DNA from 4 places in the Streptomyces sp. NBC_01003 genome. Region 4 is predicted to be linked to each of the others. Evidence: riboswitches for the same ligand, from Rfam matches in the RefSeq annotation. Region 4 holds a riboswitch; each other region holds the start of a gene.
What was found. A riboswitch is a leader RNA that binds a small molecule or an ion and turns the genes downstream of it on or off. The one in region 4 is predicted to bind thiamine pyrophosphate.
Positions count from the first base shown of each region.

Region 1 (5,716 bases), 1.8 Mb from region 4:
CAACTGCTGGGCGTGGGCGACGATCTGCAGCCACTCGTCGATCGCGTCGGCGGCGAGCTCGGGCGCCACCTCGTACGCGGTCTGCGCCGTGAGCGCCGCGTCCGCCCGGTGGATCACCGTCTCGTGCGTCATGCGGCGGGCCCAGAAAGCGGTCGTGCGATCCCAGGACCAGGTCCACAGGCGCGTGTCGGGGCCCGCGGCGCGCAGCGCCCGCGCGGTCGGCTCGGCGCCTTCCATGAGCCAGGCCACGAGCGCGGCCGGGTCGTCGCTCCCGGGCCCGTCGAAGCCCGGCACCTTCTCCTCGGGGACCTCCTCGGTGGCCCCGGTCCGTACGATCGCCTCGACCCAGCGGTGCGCGCCGCCGAGGTGCACGACGAGGTCGCGCAGGGTCCAGTCGGGGCAGGTCGGCACGGTCGCCGTGAGGTCGGCACCGGCGAGATGCCCCGCCAACAGAGCGGTCTGCTCCACGACTTCGTCGCAGTAGCGGTCATGGGTGAGCTGTCCGGGTGCCGCGGTCTCCGTCATACGGCGGACCCTATGCGGCGGACGCGCCGTCCAGCACCACGATTTCGCCCGCGTCGAACGCCACCCCGACCTCGCCCCCCGGCTCCGGCGCGTCCCGCAGCGCGCAGGCCGCTTCGAGGCGCGGCGCTTCCCTGGCCTGGAGGTGTACGGCGACATGCGTGCCGCGGAAGGTGCGCGCGGTGACCGTGCACGTCAACTGGGCCTCGGCGGCGGGCACAAGGCGTACACCCGCGGGCCTGACGAGAATCCGGCCCGGGCCCTGCGGGGAGCCCGCGGGGACGGGGACCTTGCCCCACGGCGTGTCCGCGGCCTCGCCGGCGACCATGGCCTCCACCACGTTGTCGAAGCCGAGGAAGCGCGCCACGAACTCGTCGGCAGGGTGCTGCCACACCTCAAGTGGCGTACCGGACTGGGCGATCCGTCCGTCGCGCATCACCACGACGCGGTCGGCGAGCGCGAAGGCCTCGCCCTGGTCGTGCGTCACGGCGAGCACGGTCGTACCCAACTCGCCGAACAGTTCCCTGAGTTCGACGACCAGGCGCTCCCGCAGCGAGCGGTCGAGCTGACCGAGCGGCTCGTCGAGCATGAGCAGACGAGGGCGGGGAGCGAGCGCCCTGGCGAGAGCCACGCGCTGCTGCTCGCCGCCGGACAGCGAGGCGACGGCGCGCCGCCCGGCTCCGGGAAGGCCGACAAGCTCCAGCAACTCCCGTACGCGGTGCTGCTGTTCGGAGCGGGAGGCGCCGTGCATCCGCAGCCCGAAGGCGACGTTGCCGCCCACGTCGCGCTGCGGGAACAGCTGGTGGTCCTGGAACATGAGGCCGACGCCCCGCCGGTGCGCGGGCACACCCGCCTGGTCGCGGCCGTCGAGGAACACGCGGCCCCCGTCGAGTCCCTGAAGCCCGGCCACGACCCGCAGCAGCGTCGACTTGCCGCTGCCGCTGGGGCCGAGCACGCACACGATCTCGTGCTCGGCGACCTCCAGACCGACCCGGTCGAGCGCCGCATGCGCCGTTTTGGACGGGCCACCGAACCGCACGGTCGCGTCGTCCAGAGTCAGCAGGGCCATCAGAACTCCCCCGTCGTACGGTCCGTGCGGATGCGTTCGAGCAGCAGCAGCGACACCGCGCACACCACCATGAGAATCGTCGAAAGGGCCATCGCCTGGCCGTAGTTGAGGTCACCGGCGCGCCCGAGGAGCCGCGCCACGGCGACGGGCAGGGTCGGGTTGTCCGGGCGGGCGATGAACACGGTCGCCCCGAACTCGCCGAGCGACACGGCGAACGCGAACCCGGCCGCGATCAGCAGCGCCCTGCGCACCATCGGCAGATCGACCTCCCGCCAGGCCCGCAGCGGCGAGGCGCCGAGGACGGCGGCGGCCTCGCGCAGCCGCCCGTCGACCGCGCGCAGGACCGGCAGCATCGTGCGCACGACGAAGGGCACCCCGACGAGGGCCTGGGCCAATGGCACGAGGATCCACGCGCCGCGCAGGTCGAGGGGCGGCTTGTCCAGGGTGATCAGGAATCCGAAGCCGACGGTGACGGCGGAGACGCCGAGCGGCAGCATGAGGAGCGCGTCGAAGCCCCGTACGAGACGGCCGGCCATGGGGGTCCCCCCGCTCGAGCGGAGCCGAGAGTGGGGGAGGGTCAGGGCCGCGGCGGCGAGTCCGCCGATCACGACGGCGATGGCGGTCGCGGCCAGCGCGTACGTGAGGGAGTTCCCGATCGCCTCGATCGGAGGCACCAGGAACACGCCGCTGTCGGACGAGGTCAGCGCCTTGTAGTAGGCGAACCCGAAGCCGTCGGGACCGTCGAACGAGCGCTGGATGAGCACGCCGAGCGGCAGCAGGATCAGCACCGCCACCGTGGCGACCACCCCGGCGAGCAGCGCCCACTGGCTCGCGCCGCGCGGGCGCCGGGCGGTGTGCGCCGCGTCGACGAGGCGCAGCGCGCTCTCCCGGCGGCGCACGCTCCAGGCGTGCACGGCGAGGATGATCCCGACGGCGGCGAACTGCACGATCGTGAGGACGGCCGCCGTGGAGAGGTCGAAGATCTGCGCGGTCTGCCGGTAGATCTCCACTTCGAGGGTGGAGAAGGTCGGCCCGCCGAGGATCTGGACCACGCCGAACGACGTGAACGTGAAGAGGAAGACCATCAGTGCGGCGGCCGCGACGGCCGGTCCGAGCGCGGGCAGCGTCACCTTCCGCCAGGCCGTCCAGCGGGAGGCGCCCAGCATCCGGGCGGCCTCCTCCTGACGCGGGTCGAGCTGCGACCACAGTCCGCCGACGGTGCGGACGACCACGGCGTAGTTGAAGAAGACATGGGCGAGCAGGATCGCCCACACGGTGGTGTCGAGGCGTACGCCCCACAGGCTGTCGAGCAGCCCGCCGCGGCCGACCAGCGCCAGGAACGCCGTGCCGACGACAACGGTCGGCAGCACGAACGGCACGGTGACGGCGGCCCTCAGGACCTGCTTGCCCCTGAACTCGAAGCGCGCGAAGACGTACGCGCCGGGGAGCGCGATCAGCAGCGTGAGCGCCGTCGACGCGAGCGCCTGCCAGGTCGTGAACCACAGGACGTGCCGGATGTCGGGCTGCCCCAGCACATCGGCGATCCGCCCCAACTGCCAGTGGCCGCCCGCCTTCAGGCCGCGGGAGACGATCGCCGCGACCGGATAGGCGAAGAAGATCGCGAAGAACGCGACGGGAACGGCCATCAGGCCGAGCCGCGCCGCGCTCCCGCGCCCCTTGAGGGACTTTGCCGAGGGCTTCACCGGGGGCCTTGCCGGTTGCTTCACCGGAGGCCCTGCGGGGGGCGTCACTTCAGTACGAGTGAGGTCCACGACTTGACCCAGGCGTCACGGTTGTCGGCGATCTTCTTCGGCGCCATGGTCTTCGGGGCGTCGACCTCGACGTCGTACTTCGCGTAGTCGGCGGGCAGGGCCGCGTCCTTCGTCACCGGGTCCACGAACATGTTCAGCGGCATGTCCTGCTGGAACTGCTTCGCTATCAGGAAGTCGAGGAGCGCCTTGCCGCCCTTCTCGTTCTTCGCGTTGCTCAGCAGGCCGGCGAACTCGGTCTGGCGGAAGCAGGTGCCGGTCGCGACCCCGGTCGGGGCGGTCTTCGGCTGCGGGTCCGAGTAGATCGCCTCGGCCGGCGGCGACGACGCGTACGACACGACGAGCGGCCGGTCACCGCCCGCCTTCCTGCCACCGGCGGAGCCCGAGAACTCCTCGTTGTACGCCTGCTCCCAGCCGTCGACGACCTTCACGCCGTTGGCCTTGAGCTTTTTCCAGTAGCCCTGCCACCCGTTGTCGCCGTACTGCGCCGCGCTGCCCAGCAGGAAGCCGAGGCCGGGCGACGACGTCGACACGTTCTCCGTGACCAGCAGGTTCTTGTACGCGGGCTTGGCGAGGTCGTCGAACGAGGCGGGCGGCGTCAGCTTGTGATCGGCGAAGTACTTCTTGTCGTAGTTGACGCAGATGTCGCCGGTGTCGATCGGGGTGACGCGGTGCTTGTCCCCGTCGAGCTGGTACTCGGGGCGGACCTGGTCCAGGCCCTCGGCCTCGTACGGCTGGAAGAGACCGTTGTCGAGGGCTCGCGACAGGAGCGTGTTGTCGACGCCGAAGAGGACGTCGCCCTGCGGATTGTCCTTGGACAGGATGGCCTTGTTGACGGCCTCGCCCGCGTCACCGTCCTTCAGGACCGTGACCTTGTAGCCGGAGCTCTTCTCGAAGTCCTTGAGCACGTTCTTGGAGACGGCCCACGAGTCATGGCTGACCAGGGTGACGGTCTTGGAGTCCGCAGAGTCCTTGCCGGACCCTGATCCTCCGCACGCGGAGAGCGTGACGAGTCCGAGACCGGCCGCCACGGCGACGGCCGTGGCCTTGATGGTGGTGCTCACTTAAGTTCCCTCCTGGGTGTCCAGGAAGAGACGCGGCCCCGCCCGGGATCGCGGACGATTCCCGGGCAGGGCGCAACAGCTTGAGTGGCGACCGAACTTCCTACCCAGAATGACCTGGGCAAGGTTCAGAGGGTCTGCGGCCGATGCCGCACTCTCAGCGCTGTGGCGCTCCCCTGTCGGAATATGAAGATGTACGTACGCCAGTCAGGTTACCGCTCGGTGGCGGCGAGCTGGCCGCACGCCCCGTCGATCTCCTGGCCACGGGTGTCGCGGACGGTGACCGGGACCCCGTGGGCCGCGATGGCCTCGACGAAGGCCTTCTCGTCCTCGGGGCGCGAGGCCGTCCACTTCGAGCCCGGCGTCGGGTTCAGCGGGATCAGGTTGACGTGGACCCGCTTGCCCTTGAGCAGGCGGCCGAGCCGGTCACCACGCCAGGCCTGGTCGTTGATGTCGCGGATGAGCGCGTACTCGATGGAGATGCGGCGGCCCGACTTCTCGGAGTACTCCCACGCCGCGTCGAGGACCTCGCGGACCTTCCAGCGCGTGTTGACCGGGACGAGAGTGTCGCGCAGTTCGTCGTCGGGGGCGTGCAGCGAGACGGCGAGACGGCACTTGAGGCCCTCGTCGGCGAGCCGGTGCATCGCGGGGACCAGACCGACGGTCGAGACGGTGATCCCGCGCTGCGAGAGGCCGACGCCGTCGGGCTCGGGGTCGGTGAGCGCGCGGATGGCGCCGACGACCCGCTTGTAGTTGGCCAGGGGCTCGCCCATGCCCATGAAGACGATGTTGCTCAGGCGGGCCGGGCCACCCGGGATCTCGCCGTCGCGCAGCGCGCGCATGCCGTCGACGATCTGGTGCACGATCTCGCCCGTCGACAGGTTCCGGTCGAGGCCGGCCTGTCCCGTGGCGCAGAACGGGCAGTTCATTCCGCAGCCCGCCTGCGAGCTGATGCACATGGTGACCCGGTCCGGGTAGCGCATCAGGACGGACTCGACGAGCGTGCCGTCGAAGAGCCGCCACAAGGTCTTACGGGTGGTGTCCTGGTCCGTCGACAGATGCCGGACGACCGTCATCAGCTCCGGAAGCAGCGCCTCCTGCAGCTTGCCGCGCGAGCCGGCGGGGATGTCGGTCCACTCCGCGGGGTCGTGCGCGAACCGCGAGAAGTAGTGCTGCGACAGCTGCTTGGCGCGGAACGGCTTCTCACCGATCGCGGCAACGGCCTCCTTCCGCTCGGCGGGCGAGAGGTCGGCGAGGTGCCGCGGCGGCTTCTTGGCTCCGCGCGGGGCGACGAA
Region 1 covers NZ_CP108707.1:3,554,098-3,559,813, forward strand. The annotation lists gene OG698_RS16165 (maleylpyruvate isomerase family mycothiol-dependent enzyme) at 1-525, opposite strand, end outside; gene OG698_RS16170 (ABC transporter ATP-binding protein) at 536-1,591, opposite strand; gene OG698_RS16175 (ABC transporter permease) at 1,591-3,237, opposite strand; gene OG698_RS16180 (thiamine ABC transporter substrate binding subunit) at 3,339-4,424, opposite strand; TPP riboswitch at 4,504-4,609, opposite strand; gene rlmN (23S rRNA (adenine(2503)-C(2))-methyltransferase RlmN) at 4,634-5,716, opposite strand, start outside.
Region 1: it holds a riboswitch for thiamine pyrophosphate, as region 4 does, so the genes downstream of both, OG698_RS16180 (thiamine ABC transporter substrate binding subunit) here and thiC (phosphomethylpyrimidine synthase ThiC) in region 4, are expected to answer to the same signal.

Region 2 (5,716 bases), 4.3 Mb from region 4:
GTACGGGCCAGGGGGCCGTGCCGCAGGAGTTCGGCCAGGCCCTGGCGCGTCGCGGCGAGCACCACGCGGTCCTCGGTACGCAGTACGTACCCGGGGTGAAGGTCCCACACGAGACCCGTGGGGCGGTCGGGGTCGTCGTCGGCGGGGGACGCGGCCAGGTCGGGGCGCCGCTCGCTCGGCGCCGTCGCGTCGAGCGCGATCACACGCCAGGCACCGGCCCGGAACGAGTCGGCGACGGTTCGGCCGTCGAGCAGCGGATGTCCCGCCACATCGAGGGCGGCGAAGAGCAGCACGCTGCGCTCGACGGGGATGGCGCCGAGGATCTGGCGGCCCATCATGGCGCCCGCGAACGCGGGTGCGGCGAGCGTGGAGACGCTCCGGCTGCGGGTCAGGGCCCGGGGATGCGCGGAGCGGAGCGTGCGGTAGACGGCGGTCGCGAAACCGTCGTCGAACAGGCGCAGCGCCACCCGCAGATCGGGCTTGACCGACCGCGCGTGCAGCGCGGCCTCGAGGTTGGTGATGTCACTGCTGGTGAGGGCGAGCAGGGCGTGGGCGCGGTGCACCTTGGCGGCCTCCAGGACGCCTTCCTGGGTGACGTCCCCGATGACGGTCGGTACGCGCAGGCGGCGGGCGAGGGCGACGCCGCGCGCCTCGGGGTCCTCCTCCACGCAGACGACGGGGATGCCGAGTTCACGCAGTCGGGCCAGAACCCGGGTGCCGATCTTGCCGAGGCCGAGGAGCACGACGTGACCGGACAGGCCGCGCGGCGGGCGGCGCAGGGCCGATGCCGTACGGAAGGTGCCGAGCGCTTCGAGGACTGCCGCGAGGAGCACGGGCAGAAGGAGCAGTCCGGCCAGCCCCGTGAGGAGTTGGAGGAGCTGACGGGCGAGCGGCTGCCCGATGGCCGGGTCGTCGATGGCGAACAGGTCGAGGAGCGTGAGGTATCCGGCGTGCAGCGGGTGGTCGCCGGTGGTGGCCCAGGAGGCGACGGCCAGGCCGAGGACGCTCGTGACGAGACCGGCGAGGGACCAGCGCAGCCGGCGCGAGAACAGCGAGCCGAGGGGCATACGGCGGCTGCTCGCGCGGCCGTTGGGAGTGGCGACCGTGGGGGAGACGGCCTCCAGGACCACCGTGCCGCGCCCGGTCGCGGCGGCGACCGTGCGTTCGTCGGGCAGCAGCAGCGGGCCCTCCGCGCCGCCCACGTCCGAACCCTCGGCGCCCGCCGGGTCGTTGGCGGTCGCGGACAGCAGGGCGAGGGTGCACAGGCCGGGGTCGGCGACCTCGCCCCGGCCCGGCGGGGTGCGCTCCACGGCGCGCAGCAGGAGCCCGTCGGCCTGGACGACCTTGCTGGTACCGGCGACGGCGGTGGCCGCGAGCGCCGGTGCGGCGGTGTCGGCGTCGGACAGGACGGTCGTCGTGGTGTCCAGTGCCTCGGGGTCGACGCCGGGGGCGGAGAGTGCGGCGGCCTGGTCGAGGAGGTGTTCCAGGTGCTGGCCGAGCTTGCGGTTGTAGAGCCGGATGACCAGGCGCAGCTGGGGGTTGAGACGGCGGGCGGCGAGCGCGGCCCGGATGTTGGTCTCGTCGTCACCGTGTACGAGGGCCAGCGCGGCGGCGTCGGCCACACCGGCCTCGGCCAGCGCCTCCTCGTCGAGTTCCGGCGCCTCCATGACCCGCGGCGGCGGAACGCTGTCGCCCGCCGCGGTGGACACGGTACGGCTCATGACCGCCTGCATCCGCGAGAGCAAAGCGGCCGCCCTCGCCCGTCCGGCCGGACCGGCGCCCTGCCTGGTGACGCGTACGGAGGGCACCACGACTGTGACCCGCTCGCCGTACACGGCGCGCAGTTCGGCGGCGAGCCGCTCGGCGAGCGCGTCACCACCGCACACGATCATGTGGCCGGTCTGCGGGGGCTGTTGAGGCTGGCGGGGCAGGGTGGTCATGGCAACAGTCAAGTGGATGGGAGGGCGGTCACGCCCATCGGGCCCTGATTGTGTGCAGGTGGGCGTGTTGCGCGTCCACCGGGTGGTGCTCGGCGGAGTCAGTCCGTTCGCCACGCACCCATGGACCGGTCGCCCGGCAGGCGCCACCCATGGTCCACCGGGCCGATGCCCGACCCCAGTGCGAACCCGGCGGCGATCGCCCCCGTGACGTACTCCTTCGCCAGGCGGACGGACTCCGGCACGGGCAGGCCATGGGCGAGGCCCACGGCGACGGCCGACGCCAGGGTGCAACCCGTGCCGTGCGTGTGCCGGTTGTCGTGGCGGGGAGCGCGCAGCCAGTGCTCCTCCGTGCCGTCGGTGAGCAGGTCCACGGCCGCCCCGGGCAGATGGCCGCCCTTGACGACCACCCACCGCGGGCCGAACGACAGGAGACGTGCCGCGGCCCGGCGCATGCCGTCGTCGTCCGTGACGGCGAGGCCGGTCAGCTGCGCCACCTCGTCCAGATTCGGCGTGGCCACCGTCGCGACTGGCAGCAGCTTCGTGCGTACGGCGTCCAGCGCGTCCTCAGCGAGCAGTGGATCGCCGTGCTTGGACACGCTCACCGGGTCCACGACCACGGGGGCGTCCGTGCTGGCGAGCAGTTCGGCCACAGTCTCGACGAGGACCGGCGACGAGAGCATCCCGGTCTTGACCGCCTGGACGCCGATGTCGTCCACGACGCTGCGGTACTGCGTGCGCACCGCGTCGACGGGCAGTTCCCACGCTCCCTGGACCCCGAGAGAATTCTGTGCGGTGACGGCCGTCAGGACGCTCATGCCGTGGGCACCGAGCGCCAGCATCGTCTTGAGGTCGGCCTGGATCCCGGCGCCACCGCCCGAATCCGATCCGGCGACGGTCAGGACGCGGGGCGGCGCGACGCGTCCGCCGCTCGCAGGCACGGTCATGCGCGGGCCTCCTCGTGGGGTGCGGTGCGGGCGTCAGCGGTCGGGCGGCGCAGCCTCAGGGGCGCGTACACGACGAGCGCGGCGACGAAGGCCACGTAGTACGCGAGGTCGGCGCCGTGCAGGGCCTTTGCGACCGGGCCCACGTACAGGCCGCTGTCCATGAACGGGACCGCCGCGGCGAAGGCGGCGACGAAGGCGAGGAGCCCGGGCCACCAGGGCTGCGGCCGGGCGGACTCGGCGGCCAGGTCGACCGGCGCGCCGCCCCGGGCCCTGGCGCGCGCGAACCAGTCGACGGCCACGACAGCGACGAAGCCGGGGATCCAGTAGCCGACGAACAGCAACACGTTCTGGAAGCGGGCCGCGGTGTCGGCGGCGTGCATCCACAGCACCAGCGGGAAGCCGAGCACCGCGGCGAACGCCGCCGCGAGCGGCCTCGGGATCCGGACGCCGACGGTCTGCAGGGCCAGCGAGCCGCTGTAGTCGTTCATCGCGTTGCTGCACAGGGCCGCCAGCGCCACGGCGAGCAGCCCGAAGGCGCCGAGAACGCCGCCGCCGAGCAGCTCGTCGACGCCGCGCGCGGTCTGGTCGGTGAAGACGGAGGCGCCCCACAGCCCGAGCGCCTGGACAGCGACGAAGGAAACGGTGACGCCGAGGAGCGTGAACCAGAACATGCGCTTACGGGATGTGGCCGCCGGAAGGTAGCGACTGAAGTCGCTGGCGTAGGGTGCCCAGGACAGGGACAGGCTGAGCGCGATCGTGCTGGTCAGGACGAACGCGCCGGCCTGGTCGGCGCCGTGCGCGGCCCCGTTGGTGACCGGCTGGACACCGTCGAGAAGCTTGACGGCGAGGACCACGAAGGCGGCGGCCAGTACGAAGGTCATCAGCTTCTGGAGCCGGTGGACGGCCTCGTAGCCGAGCACGCCCAGCGCGCCCTGCGCCAGCATCATCACGAGCACGCCGACCCAGAACGGCCAGCCGCACAGCCGGGCGAGCGCGTCACCGCCGAAGAGGCCGATCAGGGCGTCCCAGGCGACCGACGACAGCCACTGCAGGACGCCGGGCACCGCGACGGCCCGGCCGAACGCGAGCCGCGCCAGCGGGAGCTGCCCCGCGCCGGTCGCGCTGCCCCACGTACCGAGGTACGCGGTGGGCACGGCACCGACGAGGGTGCCGATGACGACGGCGGCCAGTGCGGTGGCGAAGTCCAGGCCGAGTGCGATGCCGACGGTGCCGGTGAAGACGCCGGTCATGGTCAGGTTCGGGGCGAACCACACGGTGAACAGGCGCCCGGCGCCGCCGTAGCGGTGGCTCTCGGGGACCGGCGCGATTCCGCGCGCCTCGACCCGCAGGTCACCGGGCGCCGCGGGCATCCGCCCGTCGAAGACGGAGCGCGGTCCGGTGGTCCCGGTGCTGCTCGGGGCATGGGGCAACGACATTGGCTGACATCCCTCCGCCAGTGCTAACTGGTTCAGGTTCGACGGGTGTGATCTCAGCCCTCGTGCGGGGCACCCCGTGTCCGGTACGTCGGCAAGGGTAGCTTCCCTGTTCTAGGAGGCAACCCCGGGGGAGGGGCGGCGTCCGCTGCGTGGACGGCGCACACCCCGCCGCGTGTAATTCGTTCGAGGTGTGCGGCGCATCCCCGTACCGTGTTCGATTCGAAGATCGCGGACGGTACGGGCTCACGTAACCGGCGGCTCCGCGACCCAGGGACACGCGGAGGACGGGACACGATGGAGCAGCGCAACGGTTGGGCCGACGAACGCTTCGGGGCGGTCGCCGATGTGTTCGCGCGGAACTTCACGGAGTTCCCCGAACTCGGCGCCGCCGTCACGGTGTTCGCCGGCGGACGCAAGGTCGTCGACCTGTGGGGCGGTGTCGCGGACGAGCGGACCGGGCGTGTGTGGGAACAGGACACCACCGTCCCCGTCTTCTCCGTGGCCAAGGGCCTGGTGGGCGTCAGCGCGCATCTCCTCGCCCAGGAGGGGCGGCTCGACCTCGACGCGCCGGTCATCCGGTACTGGCCCGAGTTCGCACAGCACGGCAAGGAGACCGTCACCACGCGCATGGTGCTCGGGCACCGGGCGGGAGTCCCCGCCCTCGACGCGGTGCTGTCCTTCGAGGAGATCGCCGGGTGGACGCCGGTGATCCGCGCGATCGAGGAGCAGAAGCCCCTGTGGGAACCCGGCACCGCGTACGAGTACCACGGCCATGTCCTCGGCTTCCTCGTCGGCGAGGTGATCCGGCGCATCACGGGCCTCACCCCTGGCGCGTACTTCCGCCGTGCGGTCGGTGACCCGCTCGGGCTGCGGGCCTGGATCGGCCTGCCCGCCGACGAGTCGGAGCGCGTGGCCCGGCTCGCCGAGGCCGAGGGACGCCCCGGGATGCCCGGGCCCGAGCATCTGCTCACGCGCATCGTGACGATGAACGGGGCGCTCGTCTTTCCCGGCCTCGACGCGCCGCACGGCTGGAACGACCCGGAGCTGCACGCCATGGAACTCCCCGGAGCGGGCGCGGTCGCCTCCGCGAGCGGCCTCGCCGGGCTCTACGCGGCCGCCGTGACCGGTGTCGAGGGCGGGGAGCGGCTGCTCACGCCGGACACGGTGACCGATGCGGTGCGTGAGGTGTCCTCGGGAGAGGGGTGGCTCGGCTTCGACGCGGGCGCGCGCTGGGGATCGGGCTTCCTGCTCGACTCGCCGTCCTTCCGCCCGATGCTCGGTGCCCGCAGCTTCGGCAACGACGGCGCCGGAGGCCAATTCGCCTTCGGAGACGACGAGTTCGGGATCGGCTTCGCCTATGTGGCCAATCGCATGATCGGCCACGGCGACGCCCGCG
Region 2 covers NZ_CP108707.1:988,666-994,381, reverse strand. The annotation lists gene OG698_RS04735 (potassium channel family protein) at 1-1,940, opposite strand, end outside; gene thiD (bifunctional hydroxymethylpyrimidine kinase/phosphomethylpyrimidine kinase) at 2,039-2,884, opposite strand; gene OG698_RS04725 (purine-cytosine permease family protein) at 2,881-4,320, opposite strand; TPP riboswitch at 4,313-4,407, opposite strand; gene OG698_RS04720 (serine hydrolase domain-containing protein) at 4,615-5,716, shown strand, end outside.
Region 2: it holds a riboswitch for thiamine pyrophosphate, as region 4 does, so the genes downstream of both, OG698_RS04725 (purine-cytosine permease family protein) here and thiC (phosphomethylpyrimidine synthase ThiC) in region 4, are expected to answer to the same signal.

Region 3 (5,716 bases), 1.9 Mb from region 4:
GCGTCGTCGTACTGGGGCTGCGCCGGGTAGGTCTGCGTCCCGATGTACGGGTCGGAGTAGGCGGCGTACTGCTGCTGGCCGTTGTCGTAGCCGTACTGCTGCTGGTCGTAGCCCGCGTACGCGTCGTAGGCGTAGCCCTGTTCGGCGGCGTCCGTGTGGGCGGCGGCCGGGGTGTAGACGCCGTACTGGCCGGTGTCGTCGGGCATCGGCTGCGGCGCGTAGACCGACGTCACCTCGGCCGCGGACTCGGGCTCGGGGGCGTCCGGGGCGGCCGACTCGTACTCCAGGTCGGAGACCTCGAGGACCGGGTCCTGGTGGACCGGCTCCCTGAGCTTGCGCCGCTTGCTCGCGCCGGGGTTCCCGCCGAGCGCCCAGCCCGTGGAGAAGCCCCTGCGGAACGACAGCGTCACATACGTCTGGCCGACCGCGAACGTGATGGCGCCGATCCCGATGACGATCACCGACGGGATCAGCACACCGAAGACGACGCCGACAAAGCCGACGAAGGCGAGCAGCCGGAAGCGCAGCCTCGCCTTGTACTGGAGCAGTACCTCACCGAGCAGCCACAACGCGACGATTCCGAACGCGATGTAGAGGACCGTCCAGCCCATGTACGCCCCTCTCGTACGGCCGCCGCCCCTGGTGGAATACGGCCGGGTCAGGCCCGCTGGTCGTGCAGGCCCAGATTCTCGTAGATCTCCAGTGTCGCCGTGGAGTTGTTGAGCGTGATGAAGTGCAGACCCGGAACGCCCTCGTCCAGCAGCTTCGCGCAGAACTCCGTCGCGAACTCGATGCCAATGGAGCGTACAGCCGCCGGATCGTCTTTGGCTGTGAGGATGCGCTCTTTCAGGGCGGTCGGGAACGTGGCGTTGCTGAGCTGCGGCAGCCGCTCCAGCATGCGCACGCTCGTGACCGGCATGATCTCCGGGATGACGGGGGTGTCGCAACCCGCTGCCTCGACCCGGTCGCGCAGCCGCAGGTATTCCTCGGGGTAGAAGAACATCTGGGTGATCGCGTAGTCGGCGCCCGCCCGGCACTTGTCCACGAAGTGGCCGACGTCGGAGTCCCAGTCCTCGGAGCGCGGGTGCATCGCGGGGAAGGCCGCGACGCCGACGCAGAAGTCGCCCGACTCCTTGATGAGCCGGACCAGTTCGGCGGCGTAGGTCAGGCCCTCGGGGTGCGCGACCCAGTCGGCCATGGGGTCGCCGGGCGGGTCTCCGCGCACGGCGAGGATGTTCCTGATGCCCGCGTCCGCGTACTGGCCGATGATGTTGCGCAGCTCGGCCACGGAGTGGTCGACGGCCGTGAGGTGGGCGACCGGGGTCAGGGTCGTGTCGGCGACGATCTGCTCGGTCTCGCGGACGGTGCCCGCACGGGTGGAGCCACCGGCGCCGTACGTCACGGAGACGAAGTCGGGTGCGACGGCCTCGACCCGTCGCAGCGCGTTCCAGAGGTTCCGCTCACCCTTCGGGGTCTTCGGCGCCGAGAACTCGAACGAGAAGGTCGTCTTGCCGGTCGCGAGCATGTCGCGCACGGTGCGTGCGCGATCAGTCCTGGTGGAAGCGGTGCCAAGGGCCATACGGGCAGGTTAGCCACGGGAGGGCTCTGTCCCTAATCCCCGTCCACCCTGCGGACACGCGTCTTGGCGGGGCCCGACCGAACGGATCAGGCGGTACGCAGCCGCTTCGCGAAGTCGGCCGCCGCTGCGCCAGGGTCGTCCGCCTCGGTGATGGCGCGGACCACGACGACGCGGCTTGCGCCCGCTTCGAGTACCTCGTCCAGATTGCCCGCGTCGATGCCGCCGATCGCGAACCAGGGGCGGTCCGTGCCGAGCGAGGCCGTGTAGCGCACCAGGTCGAGGCCGGGCGCGTACCGGCCGGGCTTGGTGGGGGTCGGCCAGCAGGGGCCGGTGCAGAAGTAGTCCACGCCGTCCTGGACGGCGGCCGCGGCGGCCTCCGTGTCGGCGTGCGTGGAGCGGCCGATCAGGACGTCCTCGCCGAGGATGGCGCGGGCGGCCGCGACCGGCAGGTCGCCCTGGCCCAGGTGCAGGACGTCGGCGCCGGCGGCGTGGGCGACGTCCGCCCGGTCGTTGACCGCGAACAGCTTGCCGTGGCGGGCGGCGGCGTCGGCGAAGACGGCCAGGTGCTCCATCTCCTCGCCCGCCTCCATGCCCTTGTCGCGCAGCTGCACGATGTCCACGCCGTTCGCCAGGACGGCGTCGAGGAACTCGGGGAGGTCGCCCTGGCGCTTGCGGGCGTCCGTGCACAGGTACAGCCGGGCGTCGGCGAGCTGGGCGCGCTGCGTTGCGGCCATGGCCATGGGTGAGTCCCCCCTGGTCGGTGGCGTGCGGGCCGCGGTGAGCGCGGCCCGCACGCCGGACGGTTGTCGGGTCAGACGGCGAGCGCCTGGGCGCGGCGCTTCACCTCCGTGCCGCGATTCTCGCTCAGCGCCTGCGCGGGGGTGCCCGGCAGGGTCGGGTCGGGGGTGAAGAGCCACTCGAGCATCTCTTCGTCGTTGTAGCCGTCGTCCCTGAGCAGGGTCAGAGTCCCGGTGAGGCCCTTGACGACCTTGTCGCCGTCGATGAAGGCGGCGGGCACGTGCAGCGCCCTGTTCTCCCCACGGCGTACGGCGATCACCTGGCCTTCCTTCACCAGCTGTCGCACGCGCGTCACCTCCACGCCGAACTGCTCGGCGATGTCGGGGAGGGTGAGCCACTCGGGGACGAGAGCATCGATCTTTGCGTCAATCTCGGTCACAGGACAAGCGTGCCATCCCGGACTGACACTGGGAAACGCGGCCGCGCAAAAGGCCCGGTCGCCCCGGCGGGGCGGTCAGACGACAGCGGCCTTCAGCGGGCGGGCCGGGTCGCTGATGACCTGCGGGTCCAGGGGGGCGCCCGACTCGATGAGCTTGCGCCCCTGGGCCAGGTCGCGCGGGCGGCCCACGGCGAGGACGCCGACGAGCCGGCTCTCGCGCAGCCAGCACACGCTCCAGGACGCGCCCTGCGGGTCGCCGCGCCACACGGTGGTGTCGGCGGCCGCGTGATGTCCGGCGTACTGCACGAAGCGGCCGAACTGCTCCGACCAGAAGTACGGCACGGGGTCGTACGTCGCCGGGTTCTCGCCGATGATGTTGGCGGCGACCGTGCGGGGGCCCTGGAGCGCGTTGTCCCAGTGGTGGACCATCAGGCGCTCGCCGTACCTGCCCGAAGGGAAGGACGAGCAGTCGCCGACGGCGTACACATCGGGCTCGGAGGTGCGCAGGCGGTTGTCCGCCACGACCTCGCGGTGGGCGCCGAGCGTGATGCCGGAGCCGGTGAGCCAGCCGGTGGCGGGGCGGGCCCCGATGCCGACGACCACGGCACCTGCGGGCACCCGGGTGCCGTCGTCGAGGACCACGGATCCCGGCTCGACGTGCTCCACGCGCGCGTGGGTGCGCAGTTCCGCCCCGGCGTCCGCGTACCAGGCGGCCATGGGGGCGGCGACCTCCTCGGGCAGCGCTCCGGCGAGCGGCCGCTCGGCCGCCTCGACGACGGTGACCGCGCATCCGGCCTCACGGGCCGCGGTGGCGAACTCGGCGCCGATCCAGCCCGCGCCGACGACGACGATGTCGCGCTGCGCGGCGAGGACGGGGCGCAGGCGTTCGGCGTCGTCGAGCGTGCGCAGCAGATGGACCCCGGGGATGTCCTCCGTGCCGGGCAGCCGGATGGGCTCGGCGCCGGTCGCGAGGACGAGGACGTCGTAGGGGGCGGGTCCGGTGGCGGTGTCGAGGGTGTGCTCGGCGGGGCGTACACCGGTGACCTCGCGGCCCAGTTCGAGCGTGATGTCGAGGGCTTCGAAGTCCACGTCGAAGGCGGACCCCTCGGCCTTGCCGAGCAGGACGGCCTTGGACAGCGGAGGCCGGTCGTACGGCTGGTGGGGTTCCGCGCCGATCAGCGTGACGGCGCCGGTGAAGCCCTGTTCGCGCAGGGCCACGGCGGTCTGGACCCCCGCCATCCCGGCGCCGACGATGACGACGTGCCGCCCTGTCTGGGGCACCGGGGCCTGGTTCTGGGTCTGCTCGCTCACCGGATCACCATATGCACCTGACGTTCACTCAGTCAGCGGGCCGCGTCACTCCGGTCCCGTGACGTCTTCCACACCGGCCGCCGGTTTGACCGCTCCGGCCGTCCGCGCTCCCGCCGTCAGGCGCCCGGGACCTCTTCGACGACGCTCGTCCCGCTGCCCGCCTGCGACTCCCACTCCCACGTCTCGTCCAGCCGCACCCGCCCGTCGGGAAGGTCCACGACGAGCGAGACGCAGTGTCCGGAGGAGGTCGTCGCGTCCGTCTTCAGCTGTACGTACCTGAAGTCGATCCGGTCACCCTCACGGATGCCCACGAGGTGGCCGCGCACGACGTCCCCGCCCGCGTACTCGGCCCAGATCCGGCCGTCCTCCTCGTGGTAGGTGAACCGCGTCCGCGTGCCCACCTGGCCGGGGGCCTGGTCGGCGACCGGGGCGAGGACGAGTCCGTCGAGCGAGCGGGCCATGCGGGCGGGCTCCCTTACTGGGGGGCGGGGCAGAGTTTCAGGGGGTTAGGGTGGCCACCGTAAAGCACTCGCGGGAGCCCGGACGTACCGGGCTGAGAGGGAGGCTGTGACGGCCTCCGACCGTACGAACCTGATCCGGGTCATGCCGGCGAAGGGAGGGGCTGGACGCCCATGTCGCGTACTTCAGAAGGCTCCGACGTCCTGGTCGTGGGCGGGGGAATCATCGGTCTCGTCACCGCGTGGCGGGCCGCGCAGCGCGGGCTGCGCACCGCGGTCGTGGACCCCGAACCGGGCGGCGGGGCCGCGCAGGTGGCGGCCGGGATGCTCGCCGCCGTCACCGAACTGCACTACGGAGAGGCCGAACAGACCCTCCTCGGGCTCAACGTGGAGTCCGCGCGCCGCTATCCGGCGTTCGCGGCCGAGCTCTCCGAGGCCACCGGGCTCGACCTCGGCTACCGCGCGTGCGGCACCCTCGCCGTCGCGCTCGACGCGGACGACCGCGCGCACCTTCGGGAACTGCACGCCCTCCAGCGCAAGTCGGGCCTGGAGTCGGAGTGGCTGACGGGCCGTGAGTGCCGGCGCCTCGAACCGATGCTGGCCCCGTCCGTGCGGGGCGGCCTGCGCGTCGACGGTGACCACCAGATCGACCCGAGGCGCCTCGCGAAGGCCCTTGTCGCGGCCTGCGAGCGGGCCGGGGTGCGGTTCCACCGTCAGTGGGCCGAGCGGCTGACAGTCGTCCGCGAGGGCGCGCGCGGCGTGGTCCTCGCCGACGGCACCGGGCTCGACGCGGACCAGGTCGTCCTCGCCGGCGGCAGCCTCAGCGGCCGCCTCGCCGGAGTCCCGGACGACGTGCTGCCGCCGGTACGCCCGGTGAAGGGGCAGGTCCTGCGCCTGACCGTGCCGAAGGTGTACGCGCCGTTCCTGAGCCGCACCGTGCGCGCCGTCGTGCGCGGCGGCAACCTCTATCTGGTGCCCCGGGTCAACGGCGAACTCGTCGTCGGGGCCACCAGCGAGGAGCTCGGCTGGGACACGACGGTCACCGCGGGCGGCGTCTACGAGCTGCTGCGCGACGCCCACGAGCTGGTGCCCGGCATCACGGAGCTGCCGCTCACGGAGACCCGCGCGGGCCTGCGCCCCGGCTCTCCCGACAACGCCCCGATCCTCGGCCCGACCGCCCTGCCGGGCCTG
Region 3 covers NZ_CP108707.1:7,191,829-7,197,544, reverse strand. The annotation lists gene OG698_RS32775 (hypothetical protein) at 1-611, opposite strand, end outside; gene metF (methylenetetrahydrofolate reductase [NAD(P)H]) at 659-1,579, opposite strand; gene thiE (thiamine phosphate synthase) at 1,666-2,313, opposite strand; gene OG698_RS32760 (Rv2175c family DNA-binding protein) at 2,391-2,756, opposite strand; gene OG698_RS32755 (NAD(P)/FAD-dependent oxidoreductase) at 2,832-4,067, opposite strand; gene OG698_RS32750 (hypothetical protein) at 4,184-4,528, opposite strand; TPP riboswitch at 4,589-4,702, shown strand; gene thiO (glycine oxidase ThiO) at 4,700-5,716, shown strand, end outside.
Region 3: it holds a riboswitch for thiamine pyrophosphate, as region 4 does, so the genes downstream of both, thiO (glycine oxidase ThiO) here and thiC (phosphomethylpyrimidine synthase ThiC) in region 4, are expected to answer to the same signal.

Region 4 (5,716 bases):
GTTTCCCATCACCGTCGGGTCCACCGCGGCCACGATGGCGGTTTCTCTCCCGTCCCATCAGGCCGGTCGCCTGCTGCCCGCGGCACGACAGCTGCAGAACGAAGTCGGCAAACTCGTCAGGACACTCGCCTTCTCTATCAGCATCTGAAAACTCACTCCTTGTGATCCCGCATGTACGTTAAGCAAGATGCGAAGGGTGCCGGGATGGTTACTCCCGGCCAATCGACGGCAAATTGACGGGGTAGGCGATGCGCGAGTCGGTACAGGCAGTACAAGCAGAGGTCATGATGAGCTTCCTCGTCTCCGAGGAACTCTCGTTCCGCATCCCGGTGGAGCTGCGGTACGCCGCCGCTGATCCCTACGCCGTGCGGCTGACCTTCCACCTCCCTGGGGACGCCCCGGTGACCTGGGCCTTCGGCCGAGAGCTCCTGGTGGACGGGGTGGCCGGTCCCTGCGGCGACGGCGATGTGCGCATCGAGCCGGTGGAACTGGCCGGCAGACCGGGCGAGATGCCGGGCGAGGTGCACATCAGGCTCCAAGTGGGCGGTGACCAGGCGCTGTTCCGGGCGGGCGTCGCTCCACTCGTCGCCTTCCTCGACCGCACCGACAAGCTCGTGCCGCTCGGCCAGGAGCGGGCGCTCGCCGACTTCGAGGCGCATCTTGACGAGGCACTCGACCGGATCCTCGCAGAGGAGCAGAGCGCCGGCTGACGGGCTCCAGGAGTCCGCGGACCATCAACTGACGTAACGCTTCAGCAGACCGGTGCCCTCGGGGCGCCCTCGCAGGGGTTCAGCGTTTCCGTCGCCGGCCCCTTCCTCCGCGTGCCGGACCGGCCGCGGCGGCGGACGGGGATCCGGGCCGGTCGGCCGAGACCACCAGGGCCGCGAGCGCGGTCGTCACCGGTACCGAGGCGACCAGCCCGATAGAGCCCACCAGAGTCCGCACGATCTCCACAGCCACCAGCTCACTGTTGGCCACGGTGCCCACACTGCTCTGCGCGATCGAGAAGAGCAGCAACAGCGGCAGCGCCGCGCCCGCGTACGCCAGGACGAGCGTGTTGACCACGGACGCGATGTGGTCGCGGCCGATCCGGATGCCCGCGCGGTACAGACCGCGCCAGCCCATCGTCGGGTCCGCCTGATGCAGCTCCCACACCGCCGACGTCTGCGTGACCGTCACATCGTCGAGCACACCGAGCGAACCGATGATGACGCTGGCGAGCAGCAGACCACTCATGTCGATGGACGGGTAAAGACCGTGGATCAGGCCCGTGTTGTCGTCCGTGTTGCCGGTCAGCGCCGCCCAGCCGATGAACAGCGAGCCGAGCAGCCCGATCAGGACCAGAGACACGAGCGTGCCGAGCACCGCGACCGACGTCCGGGCCGTCAGACCGTGACACAGGTAGAGCGCGATCAGCATGATGGCGCTCGCCCCGATCACCGCCACCACCAGCGGATTCGAGCCCTGCAGGATCGCGGGCAGGATGAAGAAGGTCAGCACCATGAAGCTGATCGCCAGCGCGACGAGCGCCATGACACCCCGCAGCCGGCCCACGACGACCACCGCCAGCGCGAAGATCCCGGCGAGCAGCGCCATCGGGAGCCTGCGGTCCACATCGGTGACGGAGTACTGAAGTTCCTTGGGCGCGTCGGGCGCGTAGGCCACGATCACCTTCTGGCCCTCGTGCAACTGCCTTGGTGAGTCCGGCTGCACGATCTCCGTGAACGTACGGCCGGTGTCCTTGCCGCTGTCGACGCGGACCGTGGCCTTCTCGCACGTGCCCTTCGCCTGCTGCTCGGCGGTCTGGCCCTCGGCGGTCGACGTATCGCCGGTGGGGGTGTCGCCGGAGGCGTTGACGGACTTGCAGTCGACCTTGTCGACCTTTGTGACGGTGGCCTGTTGGGTCTGCCGGTCGAAACCGACGCCGGTACGGGCGTGGGACGGGGCGCCGCCGGGCCAGAGCACCACGAGGCCGACCACGACCGCCACGGAGAACGGGATCAGTACCGCGGCGATGACCTTGCGCAAGTGCTTGGAGACGGGCGCGGCGGGGCCGTGGCTGTGGGAGTGCCCGTGTTCGGCGCTCCCCTGGCCATGGGGCGGATTCGGCGGCGCGGACGGAGGCTGCGGCGTGCTGGTCACCGCCCGATCATCGCAAGAACGGCAGGGGCCCTCTGTTCAGCACGCCAGAAATGACGCTAGCGTGGGGGCACCTTTGCACACGCGGGAGCTCGGAGCACCGGGCTGAGAGGGCGCTGACCTCCGCTTCGGCGATGTTTCACATGAAACATCGCCCGACGGAAGCCGCTGCGTCGACCGCCGAACCTGTTACCGGGTAATGCCGGCGTAGGGAGTAGGTCTCATGACCACATCGGACGCGCGCACGCCTGCCTCCAACCTGTCCACAGAGACGGGCGAGGCCGGGAAGTCCATTGGCTGGCACAAGGGGTACGTCACGGGCTCACGCCCCGACCTCCAGGTGCCGGTCCGCCAGGTGCACCTCACCAACGGCACGGCGGTCACGCTCTACGACACGTCCGGGCCGTACACCGATCCGAGTGTCGACACCGACGTCCGCAGGGGCCTTGCCCCGCTGCGGGAGAACTGGATCATCGGCCGCGGCGACACCGAGGAGTACTCGGGCCGCCCGGTCCGCCCCGAGGACGACGGGATCAAGCACACCTCTCCGCGCGGCGGCCTGCGCAACCTCGACGCGGTCTTCCCCGGCCGCCCCCGCCAGCCTCGTCGCGGGCGGGACGGCCGGGCGGTGACTCAACTCGCGTACGCCAGGCGCGGGGAGGTCACGCCCGAGATGGAGTACGTGGCCATCCGGGAGAACGTGGACCCCGAGGTCGTCCGTGAGGAGATCGCCGCGGGCCGCGCGGTCCTGCCGGCCAACGTCAACCACCCGGAGATCGAGCCGATGATCATCGGCAAGCGGTTCCTGGTGAAGGTCAACGCCAACATCGGCAATTCCGCGGTCACTTCGTCGATCGAGGAGGAGGTGGAGAAGATGACATGGGCGACCCGCTGGGGCGCCGACACCGTCATGGACCTCTCCACCGGCCGCAACATCCACACAACGCGCGAATGGGTCCTGCGCAACTCCCCCGTCCCGATCGGTACGGTGCCGCTCTACCAGGCGCTGGAGAAGGTCGACGGCCGCGCCGAGGAGCTGACCTGGGAGATCTACAAGGACACGGTCATCGAGCAGGCCGAGCAGGGCGTGGACTACATGACGGTCCACGCCGGTGTGCGGCTGCCGTACGTCCCGCTCACCGCGAACCGCAAGACGGGCATCGTCTCGCGCGGCGGTTCGATCATGGCCGCCTGGTGCCTGGCGCACCACAAGGAGAGCTTCCTCTACGAGAACTTCGCGGAGCTCTGCGAGATCCTCGCGGCGTACGACGTCACGTACTCGCTGGGTGACGGCCTGCGGCCGGGCTCGATCGCGGACGCCAACGACGAGGCGCAGTTCGCCGAGCTGAAGACGCTCGGGGAGCTCAACACGATCGCGAAGAGCTTCAACGTCCAGACGATGATCGAGGGCCCCGGGCACGTCCCGATGCACAAGATCAAGGAGAACATCGACCTTCAGCAGGAGGTGTGCGAGGAGGCGCCCTTCTACACACTCGGCCCGCTGACGACCGACATCGCCCCCGCGTACGACCACATCACCTCCGGCATCGGAGCCGCGATGATCGCGTGGTGGGGGACGGCCATGCTCTGTTACGTCACGCCCAAGGAGCACCTGGGCCTGCCGAACAGGGACGACGTCAAGACCGGCGTCATCACCTACAAGATCGCGGCCCACGCGGCGGACCTCGCCAAGGGGCACCCGGGCGCCCAGGACTGGGACGACGCGCTCTCCGACGCGCGGTTCGAGTTCCGCTGGGAGGACCAGTTCAATCTGGCCCTCGACCCGGACACGGCACGGGAGTTCCACGACGAGACGCTCCCGGCCGAACCGGCTAAGACGGCCCACTTCTGCTCGATGTGCGGGCCGAAGTTCTGCTCGATGAAGATCTCCCAGGACATCCGCCGGCAGCACGGCGGGACGAAGAGTGAGATCGAGGAGGGCATGGCGGAGAAGTCCAAGGAGTTCGCCGCCGCGGGCAACCGGGTCTATCTGCCGATCGCGGACTGACCTCGTCCACGCCCACGCGGGCGCCGCGCGCTGTCCACCGGTCGCCTTTCGCGGCCGGTGGACAGGGTGTTCCGGGACCAACGCCCGTCGGCCCTAGTCCGGCTTGTGGTCCGGGCCTCCGAAGTCGGGGCTTGTGAAGTCCGGGCTCGAGTACGTCGGGCGCGGGCCCGCAGGGGAGCCGCCGTCGGTGCCCGGGCTGCTGAACCCGGGCCTGTTGTACCCGAGGTGCGGCATGCGGCCCGCTGCTCCGGGGCCGCCCCCGCGACTGGCGGGGGCCGGCGGCGGTTCCGCGAGCGCCTCCCGGAGGAACGGCAGGATGCCGCGCTCCAGGAGCACAAGGCACCAGGCTTCCCTGGCCCGGTCCACCTCCTCGTTCGACTCGGTGTGCGCGCCGGCCTGCAAGGACGTCGAGCCGTTGCGGAGAGCGGTGAGCAGCAGGCCCACTCCGGCGACGAGGATGCCCGCCACCGTGAGCGCGCCGAACACCCAGCCGGCCGTCAACAGGGTCTGGGCGAACGCCGGTTCAGGATCGAGCATCTTCAGGATGTAGCCGACGAGCAGGAAGATCGCGGCGGCCGTCCCGGCGAGCACGGGGGCGAGCACCGCGACGACGGCTATGACGCCGGCGCCGGTGGTCTCCGCCACCTCGCCCACGGTGGCGGCCAGGCCGATCGCTCCGTTGCCGGATTCCGCCGCGCTCTCTCCTTCGCGCAGCTGACGCACGGGCCGGGGCGAGGCGCGCAGATCGGCGCGGACCTTCACGTAGTTCTGGTACTCGGTCGCGGCGGCGGCCGTGATCAGTGCGGTGGCGTTGAGCGCCATGGTGCGCAGTTGTTCGGGGTTGAGCCGCTTACCCACTGCGGCGAGATCAGGGCGGTCCGGTGCGGTACGCAGCGCATCATCGAGGATCCGCTCGAACTCGGGGCGGTCCTCGTTCAGCAGGTGCGGAGCGCTGTTCATGTGCATCCCCCGATGCTCCGTAGGGCTTGGGGGCTCGCATGGGTGCGAGCCGTCGGGCAGAAACGGAGGGGAGCCTGCTACGGATAAGCCGATGGTAGAGCGGCGACGGCACGCGGTGACAGGGGGTTTTCCGAATTCGGCCCGGTGGCCGGACTGAGCCCCCGTTCGGTGCGCCTGCCCGGGGAACGCCTAGCTATCCATGGGGAGTTGCTGGACCAGCAGCTTTCCGGCCATGGTCACTCCGCCGTCCATCGCGATCGCGCGCCCGCCCGCGTACACATGCGGGCCCTCGATCTGCGGGCGGCTGTCCTCGGATCCGTCCGCCGCGTCCTCGGTGCCTACCTCGCCGAGGAGGTACGGGATGGGGCTGTGGCCGTGGACGACGCGCGCGCCGCCGTAGGTGTCGAGGAGCTCACGCACGGCTTCGGGTCCGGATTCGTCGCGGAACGCGAAGCGCTTGGTGAATTTGCGGAAGAGGTCCCAGCACTCGTCCGCGTCGTTACGCGTGAGAGTCTCGCGGACCGTGTCGTTGACCGCCTCGATCGAGTCGCCGTAGTCGAGGTACGAGGTCGTGTCGGAGTGCATCAGGAGGTGGTCGTCCTCCAGCTC
Region 4 covers NZ_CP108707.1:5,318,093-5,323,808, forward strand. The annotation lists gene OG698_RS24380 (IclR family transcriptional regulator) at 1-148, shown strand, start outside; gene OG698_RS24385 (SsgA family sporulation/cell division regulator) at 249-710, shown strand; gene OG698_RS24390 (YibE/F family protein) at 790-2,142, opposite strand; TPP riboswitch at 2,214-2,370, shown strand; gene thiC (phosphomethylpyrimidine synthase ThiC) at 2,363-4,147, shown strand; gene OG698_RS24400 (hypothetical protein) at 4,241-5,113, opposite strand; gene OG698_RS24405 (metallophosphoesterase family protein) at 5,297-5,716, opposite strand, start outside.